Regions from separate parts of the Microbacterium sp. SSM24 genome, predicted to be linked through region 3. Evidence: predicted binding sites of a transcription regulator. Region 3 holds the regulator's gene; each other region holds the start of a gene.
The links. The regulator HrcA, encoded in region 3, represses chaperone genes, less so after heat shock. The targets are predictions, from matches to a motif close to TTNGCACTCGNNNNNNNCGAGTGCNAA.
Positions count from the first base shown of each region.

Region 1: a site for HrcA is predicted at 2,795-2,821, ahead of groL (chaperonin GroEL). Genes of this name have one in related genera too.
Region 2: a site for HrcA is predicted at 2,337-2,363, ahead of groES (co-chaperone GroES). Genes of this name have one in related genera too.

Region 1 covers NZ_JAPDNQ010000001.1:284,084-289,243, reverse strand. The annotation lists gene OL358_RS01315 (nitroreductase family protein) at 1-8, opposite strand, end outside; gene msrB (peptide-methionine (R)-S-oxide reductase MsrB) at 5-412, opposite strand; gene OL358_RS01305 (DUF2332 domain-containing protein) at 484-1,473, shown strand; gene OL358_RS01300 (DUF3263 domain-containing protein) at 1,483-1,737, shown strand; gene OL358_RS01295 (LytR C-terminal domain-containing protein) at 1,782-2,351, shown strand; gene OL358_RS01290 (cold-shock protein) at 2,487-2,684, shown strand; gene groL (chaperonin GroEL) at 2,855-4,474, shown strand; gene OL358_RS01280 (hypothetical protein) at 4,496-5,160, opposite strand, start outside.
Region 2 covers NZ_JAPDNQ010000001.1:629,480-634,639, reverse strand. The annotation lists gene tsaD (tRNA (adenosine(37)-N6)-threonylcarbamoyltransferase complex transferase subunit TsaD) at 1-581, shown strand, start outside; gene OL358_RS02990 (hypothetical protein) at 578-1,117, shown strand; gene OL358_RS02985 (class I SAM-dependent methyltransferase) at 1,101-2,300, opposite strand; gene groES (co-chaperone GroES) at 2,445-2,741, shown strand; gene rarD (EamA family transporter RarD) at 2,975-3,907, shown strand; gene OL358_RS02970 (metal-sensitive transcriptional regulator) at 4,131-4,466, opposite strand; gene OL358_RS02965 (heavy metal translocating P-type ATPase) at 4,477-5,160, opposite strand, start outside.
Region 3 covers NZ_JAPDNQ010000002.1:605,095-610,254, reverse strand. The annotation lists gene lepA (translation elongation factor 4) at 1-1,325, shown strand, start outside; gene OL358_RS14850 (DUF1990 family protein) at 1,336-1,986, shown strand; gene hemW (radical SAM family heme chaperone HemW) at 1,994-3,211, shown strand; gene hrcA (heat-inducible transcriptional repressor HrcA) at 3,307-4,347, shown strand; gene dnaJ (molecular chaperone DnaJ) at 4,402-5,160, shown strand, end outside.

The DNA of each region.
Region 1 (5,160 bases), on a different contig from region 3:
AGGGTCATGCCGTCTCTTCGGGGGTGAAGCTCAGCGAGATCGAGTTCATGCAGTAGCGGTCGCCGGTCGGCGTGCCGAAACCGTCGGGGAACACGTGGCCGAGGTGCGATCCGCAGTTCGCGCAGCGCACCTCGGTGCGCAGCATCCCGTGGCTGCGGTCCTCGATGAGCTCGACGGCCTCGGGCCGGATCGACTCGTAGAAGCTCGGCCAGCCGCAGTGCGAATCGAACTTCGTTCCGCTCTGGAACAGCTCCGTGCCGCACGCGGCGCACGTGTAGAGGCCGGCGCGGCCCTCGTCGAGCAGCTCACCCGTCCAGGCGCGCTCGGTCCCCGCTTCGCGCAGCACTGCGTACTGCTGCGGGCTGAGCTCCGCCCGCCACTGGTCGTCGCTCTTGTCCACGGCGTAGGTCATGGCATCCATTCAACCCCAGTCCGGCGCCCGGCGGTCCGCGCAGGCTGGACGTCGGCCGCGAGAATGGGGGAGTGGAAACCGATCTCGCCGCCGTCGTCGAGCGCTACGGCCGCTTCGCACGCGAGGAGGCGCCCGGCCGGAGCGACCTCTACGCCGAGTGGGCCGCGGGAGTCGCCGCCGATCCGGCGGTCGCGGCGACGATCGCGCTGATACCCCCGACACATCGCCAGCCCCCGCTCGTCTTCGCCGTCAGCCGGATGCTCGGAGCGCCGGAGGCGCCGTTCCCGCAGTGGGCGCATTGGCTCTCGTCGCACGCGGATGACGTGGTGGCCGCGGCATCCGCTCGCAGTCTGCAGACGAACGAGCCACTGCGGTGCGCCGCCCTGCTGCCCGCGCTCGCGACCGTCGCGGGCCCCGTCGCGCTGCTCGAGCTCGGGGCGAGCGCCGGACTGTGCCTCTTCCCCGACCGGTACTCGTACCGGTTCTCGAACGGCGTCGCTCTCGACCCTGCGGACGGGCCGTCGCGCGTCGTGCTCGAGTGCGCAGTGACGGGAGATCCGCCGCTGCGGATGCCGGAGGTCGTGTGGCGCGCGGGCGTCGACCTGGCACCGCTGGATGCCGCGGACCAGGCGGACCGGCGGTTCCTCACCTCGCTGGTGTGGCCGGGCGAGCGCGGGCGCGCCGATCGCATCGACGCCGCCCTCGACGTCGCGGCCGCTGACCCGCCGCTGCTCATCGCCGGGGACGCGACTGTTCCGGGGGTGCTCTCGCGCGCGGCGGCGCTCGCGCCCGCGGGCGCGACGCTCGTCGTCACGACGCCGGGCGTGCTGCCGCACGTCCCCCGCGCGGGGCGGGAGCGCCTCCTCGCGGAGCTGGGGGACCTCGACGCGGTGTGGGTCTCGATCGACCCGCCGGGACTGCACGACCACTGGCATCCAGCCGTCGACCCGGCGACGTGGGGCGGGTTCGTGCTCGGACGCGACGGTGCGCCCCTCGCCGCCGTCGACCCGCTCGGCGCATCCGTGGAGTGGCGCGCGGGCGATCGCTTCTCGCGCGGATAGCGTGAGAACGTGCCCCTCTCCGAGCGTGACCTCGCGATCCTCGCCTTCGAGGGCGAGTGGCGGCGCCACGCCGGGGTGAAGGAGGAGGCCATCCGCGCCGATCTGGGCATGTCTCCGGCGCGCTACTACCAGCTGCTCGGGCGGCTGATCGACACCGCCGAGGCCCAGGCCCACGACCCGATGCTCGTGAAGCGGCTGCGCCGGCTGCACGACGCCCGTACTCGTGCTCGCGAGGACCGCGCCGCCGGCGGGAGAACGCTCTGAGTCTGGCGGCGGGTTCTTCTGCGGGCTGCCGGTAGGATCGTCGGGTGTCGAGATCGTCCTTCCCCCGGGATCGCTTCGACGACCTCCCGGATGCGGATCGCGTCGGTGCCCATCGAGCCGAGAATCCCCGCATGCGCGGGTGGGTCGTGCTGCTGTGGGCTGCGCTCGCGACGATCGTCCTGATCGCGGTCGGCATCTTCGGCACGCTTCTCGCATCGGGGCGCATCGAACTCTTCCCGACACCCGAGCCGACGATCGCTCCCACGGTCGAGGTGACGCCGGTGATCGACACGAGCTATCAGGTCGTGATCCTCAACGCGACGCCCGAGCAGGGGCTCGCGACCCAGATGAAGGATGTCGTCGTCGCGGCCGGCTGGCCGGACGGATCGGTGCTGCCGAGCGACGCGAGCGCCGATGACTTCCCCGAGACGACCGTCTACTACGTCGGAGCAGAGGACGAGGCCGCTGCGGCGGGCCTCGCCGGGGTCATCGGCGGCGCACGCATCGAGCAGAGCGAGGTCTACCAGCCCGCCAGCCCCGACACGAAGCAGCTGACCGTCGTGATCGGCCTCGATCGCACGGCCGCCGGGCAGAGCCCCACGCCCACCCCCTGATGCGGTGGCCGGCGCGTGTGTTTCGCGCCGGTAAATACTTGTGTCCCTGCGTGTCAACAACTCGCCTGCGGGACAGCAGCCGGTCCTGAGCCATGCATACGATGAACCCAGTCGTACCAGCATCAGGAGATTCGCATGACTCAGGGCACCGTCAAGTGGTTCAACGCCGAGAAGGGCTTCGGCTTCATCACGGCGGAGGGACAGGACGTCTTCGTCCACTACTCGAACATCGACATGTCGGGCTTCCGCGTGCTCGAGGAAGGCCAGACGGTCGAGTTCACCGTCGGCACCGGGCAGAAGGGCCCGCAGGCCGAGTCGGTGCGCGTCGTCTGATCGCTCACCCCTCGGTCGAATCGAAACGGGATGCCGCGGCATCCCGTTTCGACGTGTTTCGGCACCGGTCGCGGCGGCTTGCACTCCCTAGGGGTGAGTGCCAGAATGGATTAGCACTCCGGTTCGTTGAGTGCTAATCCATAAGCCCGTCCTGGGAGGACGAAACACACATGGCAAAGATCATCGCTTTCGATGAGGAGGCCCGTCGCGGCCTCGAGCGCGGCCTCAACATCCTGGCCGACGCCGTCAAGGTGACGCTTGGCCCCCGCGGTCGCAACGTCGTGCTCGAGAAGAAGTGGGGCGCTCCCACGATCACGAACGACGGCGTCTCCATCGCCAAGGAGATCGAGCTCGACGACCCGTACGAGAAGATCGGCGCGGAGCTCGTCAAGGAGGTCGCCAAGAAGACCGACGACGTGGCCGGCGACGGAACCACCACGGCCACCGTCCTCGCTCAGGCGCTGGTCCGCGAAGGCCTGCGCAACGTCGCGGCCGGCGCCGACCCCATCTCGCTCAAGAAGGGCATCGAGAAGGCCGTCGCGGCCATCACGACCCAGCTGCTCGCCGACGCCAAGGAGGTCGAGACCAAGGAGGAGATCGCCGCCACCGCGTCCATCTCCGCCGGTGACCCCGAGATCGGCGCCCTGATCGCCGAGGCCATCGACAAGGTGGGCAAGGAAGGCGTCGTCACGGTCGAGGAGTCGCAGACCTTCGGCACCGAGCTCGAGCTCACCGAGGGCATGCGCTTCGACAAGGGTTACATCAACCCGTACTTCGTCACGGACCCGGAGCGCCAGGAGGCCGTCTTCGAGGACCCGTACATCCTCATCGCGAACCAGAAGATCTCGAACATCAAGGACCTTCTGCCCATCGTCGACAAGGTGATCCAGGACGGCAAGGAGCTCCTGATCATCGCCGAGGACGTCGAGGGCGAGGCTCTCGCGACCCTCGTGCTCAACAAGATCCGCGGCATCTTCAAGTCGGTCGCCGTCAAGGCTCCCGGCTTCGGCGACCGTCGCAAGGCGCAGCTGCAGGACATCGCGATCCTCACCGGTGGTCAGGTCATCACCGAAGAGGTCGGTCTCAAGCTCGAGAACGCCACGCTCGACCTGCTCGGCCGTGCGCGCAAGGTCATCATCACGAAGGACGAGACCACGATCATCGAGGGTGCCGGCGACGCCGGTCAGCTCGAGGGTCGCGTCACGCAGATCCGTCGTGAGATCGAGAACACCGACAGCGACTACGACCGCGAGAAGCTCCAGGAGCGTCTTGCCAAGCTCGCCGGTGGCGTCGCCGTCATCAAGGCGGGCGCGGCCACCGAGGTCGAGCTGAAGGAGCGCAAGCACCGCATCGAGGACGCCGTCCGCAACGCGAAGGCAGCCGTCGAAGAGGGCATCGTCGCCGGCGGTGGCGTGGCTCTCATCCAGGCCGGCAAGAAGGCCTTCGAGGGTCTCGATCTCACGGGCGACGAGGCGACCGGTGCGAACATCGTTCGCGTCGCGATCGAGGCTCCGCTCAAGCAGATCGCCCTCAACGCCGGTCTCGAGCCGGGTGTCGTGGCGAACAAGGTCGCCGAGCTCCCCGCGGGCCAGGGCCTCAACGCCGCCACGGGCGAGTACGTCGACATGCTGGCCGCCGGCATCAACGACCCGGTGAAGGTCACCCGCTCGGCGCTGCAGAACGCTGCGTCGATCGCCGGCCTGTTCCTCACCACCGAGGCCGTCGTGGCCGACAAGCCCGAGAAGGTCTCGGCACCCGCCGGCGACCCGACCGGTGGCATGGACTTCTGAGAGGTCCTGACCCGTCTGGCACTAGACCACGGGGGCGTCTCCTTCGGGAGGCGCCCCTTCGGCGTTCCCGGTGCCGGATCTGCGCAGGTGCAGCGTCCAGAAATAGAGCCGCTCGACGGCGAGGGATGCCGCGACGCCGATGAACGCACCCGAGAGCAGCAGGAGCAGCTGGGTGAAGGTCTGGCCGGCGGGGTCCGTCCACCGTGCGAGACCCTCCTCCATCGTCGTCTGACCCGACAGGTCTCCGCTGAAAGTGAGCAGCCAGGCAGCGGAGTCGACCCAGACATCCGTGCCATCGCCCTGCACCATGACGCTGGTCGATTCGACCGTCTCACCCGACGGGGTGACCGTGAGATCGAGGAGATCCTGTGGACCCGATTCCAGTACCGCTCCGAGGGTCGAGTACTTGCCCGGGGTGACTCCCGCGAAGGGCATGACGGGGTCGTACAGCCCGCCCGCGTACAGGATCATTCGTGGACTGCGTGCGGTGCTCTGACCCGCGAGGGTCGTCGACCAGGACCGCACGGGCTGCCCGGTGATCACGACGACCTCGTCGAAGGCGACATCCATCACGAAGATCTGGCGCGCCCCGACACCGTCGTCGGTCGGGTCGGAGCACGCGCTCTCGTCGCCGTCGTCGATGAGCTGCACACCGGCGGGCGGGTCGAGGTTCTTCAGCCGGGTGT
Region 2 (5,160 bases), on a different contig from region 3:
CGATGGACGACGCGGCCGGCGAGGCCTTCGACAAGGTGGCGCGTCTGCTCGGACTGCCGTACCCCGGCGGTCCCGAGATCGACCGGGCCGCGGCATCCGGCGATCCGGACGCGATCCGGTTCCCCCGTGGGCTCTCTCGCGCCAGCGACATGGCGGCCCACCGCTACGACTTCTCGTTCTCGGGGCTGAAGACGGCCGTCGCCCGGTGGGTCGAGCAGCGCGAGGCTGCGGGCGAGCCGGTGCCCGTCGCGGACGTCGCCGCGGGGTTCCGCGAGGCGGTCGTCGATGTTCTCGTCACCAAGGCCCTCGCGGCGTGCCGTGATTTCGGTGTGCCGCGTCTGCTCCTCGGCGGTGGCGTCATCGCGAACAGACGGCTGCGCGAGGTCGCTCTCGAGCGTGCTGCCGCGGAGGGCGTGACCGTGCGCATCCCGCCCCTCTCGCTCTGCACCGACAACGGCGCGATGATCGCGGCGCTCGCCGCCGAGCTCATCATGTCGGGGCGTCCGCCGTCGACCCTGCGATTCGGCGCCGACTCGACGCTCCCCGTCACCGAGATCCAGGTCGCCGAGGACGTCGCATGAGCGGGGGCGAGCGGATGCCTGTCCCCGCCGACGAGGGAGCCGAGGCGACGCCGGAGCCTCCGGTGACCAAGCCTCCCGCGCACGATCCCTCCCGCCCCGCCGTCGAGCCGCCCTCGGCCGACGTCAGCGTCGCGGACGAGGCATCCGTACTCCCCGGCGCCCACCGCGGCGGATACCTGCGCCTGCCGACCGCACCCGTGGCCGTGACGAAGCAGTCCGCGCCCGCCGAGCCCGGCACCGAAGAGGATGCGCCTCCGGTCGTGGCGCAGTGGGCGCTGCCCGAGCCCGAGCCGCCGCAGCGCGGACTCGCCGCGTGGGCGCTCGTGTTCTCGATCGGCGGGCTGATCGTGTCGATGTTCGTCGGCTGGGGCTTCCCGATCGGCCTGGTCGGAGTCGTCTCCGCCATCCTCGCGCTGCGTCGGCCGCTCGAGAGCCGGGCGATCGCCGTGTGGGCGCTCGTGATCGGCGTCGTCTCGATTCTGTACAGCGCCGGGTGGCTCCTCTACGCAGCCGGGCGCATCACGGCCGGCGGCTGACCCGGTCGGCGAGCACCGCGATCCTGCCCGAGCCGACGCGCGCGAGCAGGAGCGTCGCCTCGGCGTCTCCGCGCAGCTGGAGCTTGCGACGGAACTGCGCCGGATCGACGTCGACCCCGCGCTTCTTGATCTCGAGGCGCCCGATCCCATGACGGCGCAGCGCCGCGTTGATCGCGGGCACCTTCGCCGGCATCGCCTCGCGCACACGGAACGACGACACGAACGGGCTCGTGAGCGCTGCATCCGAGGTGAGGTAGGCGATGTGCTCGTCGAGCATGCCGGCGTCGAGCGAGCGGGCCACGTCGCCGATCAGCCGAGCGCGGATCACCGCTCCGTCGGGCTCGTGGAGGTACGCGCCGAGTTCTCGGACCGGTTCATCCGCCGAATCGGCGGGGGCCGTGAGCTCGTGCGCCTCGTCACCGCGGATCACGAGTGCCGCCCGCCGCGCACCCTCCCGTGCGAGCGGTCCCGACCACAGCACCAGCTCGACGGTCGAGCCGTCGGCGCTCACCCACTGCGCCTCGAACTCGTCGGGGATGAGTTCGCGGTCCAGGCCGGGCCCGAGCTTGATCCCGGCGGGCAGGCGGCGCCCGAGCTCGAACGTCCAGTCGAGCGAGGGCGACCAGTCCTCGGGTCGTGTACGAGTCGTCTCGGTGTGCCCGGCGGTGCGGCGAGCGGGATCGAGCCATACGCCGTCGACGTCCGTCAGATCAGCCGTCTCGGCCGTGCCGTGCCGCACGTCGGCCGCGGCGCCGAACGGTGCGAGGTTGTACGCCGCGATCGCCGCGGTCACCTCGTCGGCGTCGACGGCGGTCACGGCGATGCCCAGTCCCGCGAGGCCGAGAGCGTCGCCGCCGATCCCGCATCCGAGGTCGGCGACCCGGCTGAGCCCCGCGTCGCGGAACCGACCCGCGTGACGGGCGGCGATCGCCAGACGGGTCGCCTGCTCCAGACCCGCCCGGGTGAACAGCATCCGCTGCGCGAAGGGACCGAACTTCGTCTCGGCACGCGCGCGCAGCCGCGACTGCGTGACGACCGCCGAAACGAGATCGGGGGAGTGGCCGTCCTTGCGCAGCCGTGAGACGGTGCGCGCGACATCGGCGGCCGAATCGATCGCCGGGAGCGCATCGAGCAGCCGCAGGCCCTCGGGCGTCAGCAGTGCGGTCAGCTCGGCCATCTCCACCGGCCCAGCCTACGTCCGCCACACGACGTCACGCGGCTGGCACTCACGTTGCGTGAGTGCCAGCGCATCCCTAGACTTGTGATCAGCACTCTCCACACCAGAGTGCTAACGAGTCTTCAGTCTCAAGGAAAGAAGAGGTAGACCGTGTCGGTTTCCATCAAGCCGCTCGAGGACCGCATCGTCATCAAGCAGGTCGAGGCCGAGCAGACCACCGCGAGTGGCCTGGTCATCCCCGACACCGCCAAGGAGAAGCCCCAGGAGGGCGAGGTCGTGGCGGTCGGCCCCGGTCGCATCGACGACAACGGCAACCGTGTTCCGCTCGACGTCTCCGTCGGCGACCGCGTGCTCTACAGCAAGTACGGCGGCACCGAGGTGAAGTTCGGCGCAGACGAGTTCCTCGTGCTGTCGGCTCGCGACGTCCTGGCGGTCGTCGTTCGCTGATTCTCGCGCACACCGCGTTCCGAGAGGGTCGGATGCTTCGGCATCCGGCCCTCTCCGCGTTCGATGTGGCAGGGATCGCACGTTCGACGGCAGTTCGCGGTGGTCGCGCCGTGCCGGCGTCCTGCGAGCGGTCCTAGGCTGGAGCGGTGAGTCCTGAAGCGTCGTCCGCGTCCGAGCAGAGCGAGGATCTGACCGAACTCGGAGCATGCGCGACCGCCACCGCCGGCATCGGCATCGTTCCGGGGGCTCCGGCCGAAGGCAAGGATTCGGCTCGCGAGCACACGCTCGGCGGCATCTACGCCTTCACGGCCTACCTGCTGTGGGGCTTTCTCCCGCTGTACTTCCTCCTGCTGATGCCGATCGGGCCGTTCGAGCTCGTCGCGTGGCGGATCCTGCTCTCGCTGGTCTTCTGCGTCCTGCTGATCGCCGTCACGCGGTCGTGGTCGCGCATCGGCGCGATCTTCCGCCAGCCGCGGCTGCTCGGCCTCACCGCCCTCGCCGGCGGGCTCATCTACATCAACTGGCAGGTCTTCATCCTGGGCGCTCTGACCGGTCACGTGATCGAGACGAGCCTGGGGTACTTCATCAACCCGATCGCGACGGTGCTCCTCGCGGTCCTCGTGCTGCACGAGCGCCTGCGCGTCACGCAGTGGGTCGCGATCGGGATCGCTGCGCTCGCGGTGCTCGTCATCATCGTCGGCTACGGTTCGGTCCCGTGGATCGCCCTCACCCTCGCGGCGACCTTCAGCCTCTACGGCCTGGTCAAGAAGCGCGTCGGCCCCTCCGTCGACGCCGTGAGCGGCCTGACGCTCGAGTCGATGTGGCTGGTCCCGGTCGCCACCGTGATCCTCATCGTCGTGAACGCGACGACGGGGATCGTCTTCGGCGCCGAGGGGACCCTGCACACCGTGCTGCTGAGTCTCGTCGGCGTGGTCACCGCGATCCCGCTCCTCTTCTTCGCCGCCGGCGCGCGCCGCACGTCGCTGACCGTGATCGGTCTGCTGCAGTTCGTCGCACCGGTCCTGCAGTTCATCATCGGCGTGTGGCTGCTGCAGGAGCCGATGCCGCTGGAGCGATGGATCGGATTCGGCCTGGTGTGGGTGGCGCTCATCATCCTGACCGTCGACTCCGTCGTCCACGCGCGCCGCGTGCGCGCCGCGGCCTGAGGCACAGGCCGGCGTCCGCGGGCCGGCGTCCGTGGCATCCGGGGCCGGCATGGCCCCCAGGGCAGGCATCGTCCGCCCAGGAGATCTCCCGAAAGCAGGAGATCTCCCGAAAGCAGGATGTTCCTCGGTGAACCCTCCTGTGCTCCGGAGATCTCCTGCGTTGGGGATCTGCCGGGGGGGCGGAGGGAAGCGGCTCGCGCGGGGCGGCGGCGGAGCGGTCGCGTCAGCGCACGAGGCGTGCGATCGCCCGCGTCGCCTCGCTGATCTTCGCGTCGGCCTCGGGTCCGCCCAGGCGCGCCGCATCCACCACGCAGTGGCGAAGGTGATCGTCGAGGAGCCCCACGGCCACGGCCTCGAGTGCACTGGTGAGCGCGCTGATCTGGGTGAGGATGTCGATGCAGTACTTCTCGTCCTCGACCATCTTGTGGATGCCGCGTGCCTGCCCCTCGATCCGCTTGAGGCGGTTGAGGTACTTGTCCTTGTCGGTGATGTAGCCGTGGTGGCTGTGCTCTGCCGAGGGCTCCGTGTCGGTCATCGCGGTCATGGTCGATTCGCTCATTGCCGTGTCCTCATCGTGAAACATGTTCATTGTGTGCAACGGGCGCGGGCCGATGTGCGGGGCCGGACGGCGCGCCGGCGCCGGAGCGGCCGCGGAAGGACCGCAGGCGCAGGCTGTTTCCCACCACGAAGACACTCGACAGCGCCATCGCCGCCCCCGCGATCATCGGATTGAGCAGACCCAGAGCGGCGAGCGGGATCGCGGCCACGTTGTAGGCGAAGGCCCAGAAGAGGTTCACCTTGATCGTGCCGAGCGTCGCCCGAGACAGCCGGATCGCGTCGGCAGCGCTGCGGAGGTCGCCGCGGACCAGGGTGATGTCGGATGCCTCGATCGCGGCATCCGTTCCCGTACCCATCGCGAGGCCGAGATCGGCCTGCGCAAGAGCCGCTGCGTCGTTGACACCGTCGCCGACCATCGCCACGACGCGCCCCTCGCTCTGCAGGCGGGCGACCACGGCCACCTTGTCCTGCGGGAGCACCTCGGCGACGACCTCGTCGATTCCCACCGCGTCGGCGACGGTGCGCGCGACGGCCTCCGCGTCACCGGTGAGCAGGATCGTGCGCAGCCCGAGGCCGCGCAGCTGCGCGATCGCCTCGGCACTCGTCGGCTTGACCTGATCGGCCACGACGAGCACGCCGCGCACCTCTCCGTCCCACGCGACGAGGACCGCCGTGCTGCCCGCGCGTTCGGCGTC
Region 3 (5,160 bases):
GGAAGACGGGCATGGGCGTCGAAGACCTGCTCGACCACGTTGTCGCGCAGATCCCCGCGCCGAAGGGCGACCCGAACGCTCCGTCGCGCGCGATGATCTTCGACTCGGTGTACGACTCGTACCGCGGCGTGATCACCTACGTGAGAATGGTCGACGGCTCGCTCAACCCGCGTGAGCGCATCCAGATGATGTCGACCCGCGCTGTGCACGAACTCCTCGAGATCGGCGTCTCCTCGCCGGAGCCCACCCCGACGAAGGGCCTGGGCGTCGGCGAGGTCGGGTATCTGATCACCGGTGTGAAGGACGTGCGCCAGTCCAAGGTCGGCGACACCGTGACCAACGCGGCGAAGCCGTCGAGCGCGGCACTCCCGGGCTACACCGACCCGAAGCCGATGGTCTTCTCGGGGCTGTACCCGATCGACGGCAGCGACTACCCGGTGCTGCGCGAGGCGCTCGATAAGCTCAAGCTTTCCGATGCTTCGCTGAACTACGAGCCCGAGACCTCGGTCGCCCTGGGCTTCGGCTTCCGCTGCGGGTTCCTGGGCCTGCTGCACCTCGAGATCGTGACCGAGCGCCTGGAGCGCGAGTTCGGACTCGACCTCATCTCGACGGCGCCCTCGGTGACGTACGAGGTCGTCACCGACGACAAGAAGAGCTACACGGTCACCAACCCGAGCGAGTTCCCCTCGGGCACCAAGATCGCCAGCGTCACCGAGCCGATGGTCAAGGCCGCGATCCTCGCGCCGAAGGACTACGTCGGCACGATCATGGAGCTCTGCCAGTCGCGTCGCGGGACTCTGCTCGGCATGGAGTACCTCGGCGAGGACCGCGTCGAGATCCGCTACAGCATGCCGCTCGGTGAGATCGTCTTCGACTTCTTCGACCACCTCAAGTCCAAGACCGCGGGCTACGCGTCGCTGGACTACGAGCCCAGCGGCGATCAGGAGGCCGACCTGGTGAAGGTCGACATCCTGCTGCAGGGCGAGCCGGTCGACGCGTTCAGCGCGATCGTGCACCGCGACAAGGCCTACGCGTACGGCGTGCTGATGACGGAGCGGCTGAAGAAGCTGATTCCGCGGCAGCAGTTCGAGGTGCCCATCCAGGCGGCGATCGGTGCGCGGATCATCGCGCGCGAGTCCATCCGCGCGATGCGCAAGGACGTTCTGGCCAAGTGCTACGGCGGCGACATCAGCCGCAAGCGGAAGCTCCTCGAGAAGCAGAAGGAGGGCAAGAAGCGCATGAAGATGGTCGGTCGCGTGGAGGTCCCTCAGGAGGCGTTCATCGCCGCGCTCTCGGGCGACACCGAGAAGAAGGACGCCAAGTAGGCTGGCCGTCATGCGTCGAGGGAACTTCCGGGACGACACCGTCGACTACGCCGCGGTCGGGGCGACGCAGGCGCCCGACCTCATGCACTACCCGCCGGAGCGCAGCATCCCCGCCGAGCAGTCGTGGCGCATCGGCAGCGGTGAATCGCGCTTCCGCGGTGCCAGCGATGCCCTGCTGTCGTGGACCGCGCAGCGCGGAGCGGGTCTGGATCTCACGGACGTGCGGCCGGCATCCGGTCCGATGTACTCGGGCGTGAGCTTCGACGCCGAGGGGCACCCGATCGCGCCCAGCCGGTCGGAGTCCGACCTGCGCTACGACGCCGACGGCACACCGTATGTCGGAGCCGGCACGACGGTGCATGTCGACGGCCGCGTCCGGGGACTGCGAGCGGATGCCGAGCTCCGCGTGATCTTCGCGATCGAGGAGCCGCGCCGCATCGGGTTCGCCCTGGGCACGGTCAGCGATTCGGTCGTGTCCGGCGAGGAGTCGTTCATGCTCGACTGGTACGAGAACGACGAGGTCTGGTTCACCGTGCGCGCCTTCGACACGCCGAAGGCGCTGCTCTACCGGACCTTCCCCGGCCTCGTCCGCCGCCGGCGACGCGAGCTGTTCACCCGGTACCTGCGCGCGATCTCGCCGCTGTACACGACGCCCTCGTGAGCCGCTGATGGGAGCCGCGCTTCCCCTGGGTGAGCCGGTCCCCGCAGACGGCTCCTTCCCCGCGGGCACCCGGGCCGATCCGGCCACGGCATTCGGGGTCTACCTCCATGTGCCCTTCTGTCGCGTGCGCTGCGGCTACTGCGACTTCAACACCTACACGTCGGATGAGCTGCGCGGGGCGCGGCAGGACCAGTACGCCGACACGCTGCTGCGCGAGGTCGCCCTCGCCCGGCAGATCCTCGACGGCATCGGTCCGCGGCGGCCGGCCGCCACCGTCTTCTTCGGCGGCGGGACGCCCACCCTGCTTCCGCCCGGCGACCTCGGCCGCATGCTGGCCGGCGTGCGCGACGCCTTCGGCATTGCCGACGGCGCGGAGGTGACGGTCGAGGCCAACCCCGACACCGTCACGGATGCCGTGGCCGCCGAGCTCGCGGCATCCGGCGTCACCCGGCTCTCGATCGGCATGCAGTCGGCCGTCCCGCATGTGCTGGCCGCGCTCGACCGCACGCATGATCCGGCGAACGTCCGCACGGCGGTCGCCGCGGCGCGGGCCGCCGGACTCGACGTGAGCGTCGACCTCATCTACGGCGCACCGGGGGAGTCGCTCGAGGACTGGCGCACGTCCGTGCGCACGGCCGTCGACCTCGCACCAGACCACGTGTCGGCGTACGCGCTCATCATCGAGGACGGCACGAAGCTCGCCCGCCAGATCCGGCGAGGCGAGGTGCCGGCTCCCGACGACGACCTGCAGGCCGACATGTACGAGCTCGTCGACGACGCGCTCGGTGCGGCCGGCTTCGAATGGTACGAGGTGTCGAACTGGGCGCGCAGCGATGAGCAGCGATCGCGCCACAACCTCGCGTACTGGCAGGGCACGGACTGGTGGGGTTTCGGTCCTGGCGCGCACAGCCACATCGGCGGCGTGCGCTTCTGGAATGTGAAGCACCCCGCCGCGTACGCCCAGCGCCTCGCCTCACGGGAGTCGCCGGCGGCGGGCCGGGAGGTGCCGGATGTCGCGGCGCGCACGCTCGAGAACGTGCTGCTGCGCACCCGCATCCGCGAAGGGCTCCCCGTGTCCGAGGTTCTCGGCGAGGGTCGTCACGCGGTGGCGACGCTCATCGCGGACGGGCTCATCGACGGGCCGTCGGCGATCCACGGACGCATCGTGCTCACGCGGCGGGGCAGGCTTCTCGCCGACGCGGTGGTGCGGGCTCTGACCGACTAGACGAGAGCGCGCTGCGATCGCGGCGACGCGGCGGGGCATCCGGTAGAATTGGCACTCCAGTCATGCGAGTGCCAGTACGGGCGTGAGGAGGCGGGATGGTCAGCGAGCGCGGACTCCAGGTGCTGCGCGCGATCGTCGAGGACTACGTCGACACGCGCGAGCCGGTCGGCAGCAAGGCCATCGTGGAGCGGCATGCCTTCGGCGTGTCGGCTGCGACCATCCGCAACGACATGGCCCTTCTCGAGGACGAGGAGCTCATCGCCGCGCCGCACACCTCCTCGGGCCGCGTGCCCACCGACAAGGGCTACCGCGTGTTCGTCGACCATCTCGCCGAGGTGCGGCCCCTCAGTCCTGCGCAGCGCACCGCGATCACCTCGTTCCTCGACGGACCAGGCGATCTCGATGACGTGCTCGCGCGCACCGTTCGCGCCCTCACCCAGCTCACGGGCCAGGTCGCGATCGTGCAGTACCCGTCGTTCGCGCGTGCGAACGTCACCCACGTCGAGCTCGTGCAGCTCGGCGGCGGTCGGATGCTGGTGATCGTCGTGACCGACACCGGTCGCGTCTCGCAGCGGATCGCGATCGTGCGCGACGAGTTCGACGACGCCGACCTCGCCCGCATCCGCGCCGAGCTGGGCACCCTGCTGGTCGGACGTCCGGTGCGCGACGGCCTGCAGCGCATCGCGGATCACCTCGACCGTGCCCCGGCGGCCGCGGCGCCGCACGAGGCCGCCACGGCCGCGATCGTCCGTGTGGTCGCCGAGGAGCTCGACGAATTCCGCCAGGATCGCCTCGTGATGGCGGGGAGCGCGACGCTCGCCCGCCGTGAGGCGGACTTCCGCGGCAGCATCTACCCGCTGCTCGAGGCGATCGAGGAGCAGGTCACGATCCTCAACCTGATGGGCGAGATGGTGGCAGACGAGAAGGGTCTCGCCGCCAGCATCGGGCGTGAGAACGAGCCGTTCGGTCTGGCCGAGGCATCCGTCGTCGTCAGTGACTACGACGCGACCGGCTCGCGTGCCCGCGTCGGCGTGCTCGGCCCGACGCGCATGGACTACCCCACCAATCTCGCGGCGGTCCGTGCCGTCGCACGCTATCTGACGCGAATGCTCGAGGAAGACGAGAGCAGCCGCTGACGCGGACGCGCACCCCCACGATCCCCGCGGCCGGCCGCGGGCAGGAAGGCGAATGTGGCTGACCACTACGAGGTCCTCGGCGTCTCGCGAGACGCTTCTCTCGACGAGATCAAGAAGGCCTACCGGCGTCTTGCGCGCGAACTCCACCCCGATGTGAACCCGGGGGAGGAGGCATCCGAGAGGTTCAAGCTCGTGACTCACGCGTACGACGTCCTCAGCGACGCCGACCAGCGCGCCCGCTACGACATGGGCGGCACCGACAGCCCATTCGGCGGTGCCGGCGGCTTCGGCGGGTTCAACGACATCTTCGAGACCTTCTTCGGCGCGGCAGGCGGCGGATCGCGAGGGGCACGGCCGCGGTCGCGCCGGGAGCGCGGTCAGGACGCACTGGTGCGCGTCACACTCGAGCTCGGCGACGTCGTGTTCGGCGTCCACCGTGACATCGAGGTCGACACCGCGGTGCAGTGCGAGACGTGCCAGGGCTCGTGCTGCCAGCCGGGGACCTCGCCGGTCACGTGCGACATCTGTCACGGCACCGGTCACGTCCAGCGCCAGGTGCGCAGCCTTCTCGGAAATGTACTCACCAACCAGCCGTGCAACATCTGCCAGGGCTACGGCACGACCATCCCGTACCCCTGCGCGACGTGCCAGGGCCAGGGCCGCGTGCGTGCGCGTCGCACCGTGTCGCTCGACATCCCCGCGGGCGTCGAGACGGGCCTGCGGCTGCAACTGCCGGGCTCGGGTGAGGTCGGTCCTGCCGGCGGCCCGAACGGCGACCTGTACATCGAGGTCACCGTCGCGCCGCACGAGGTG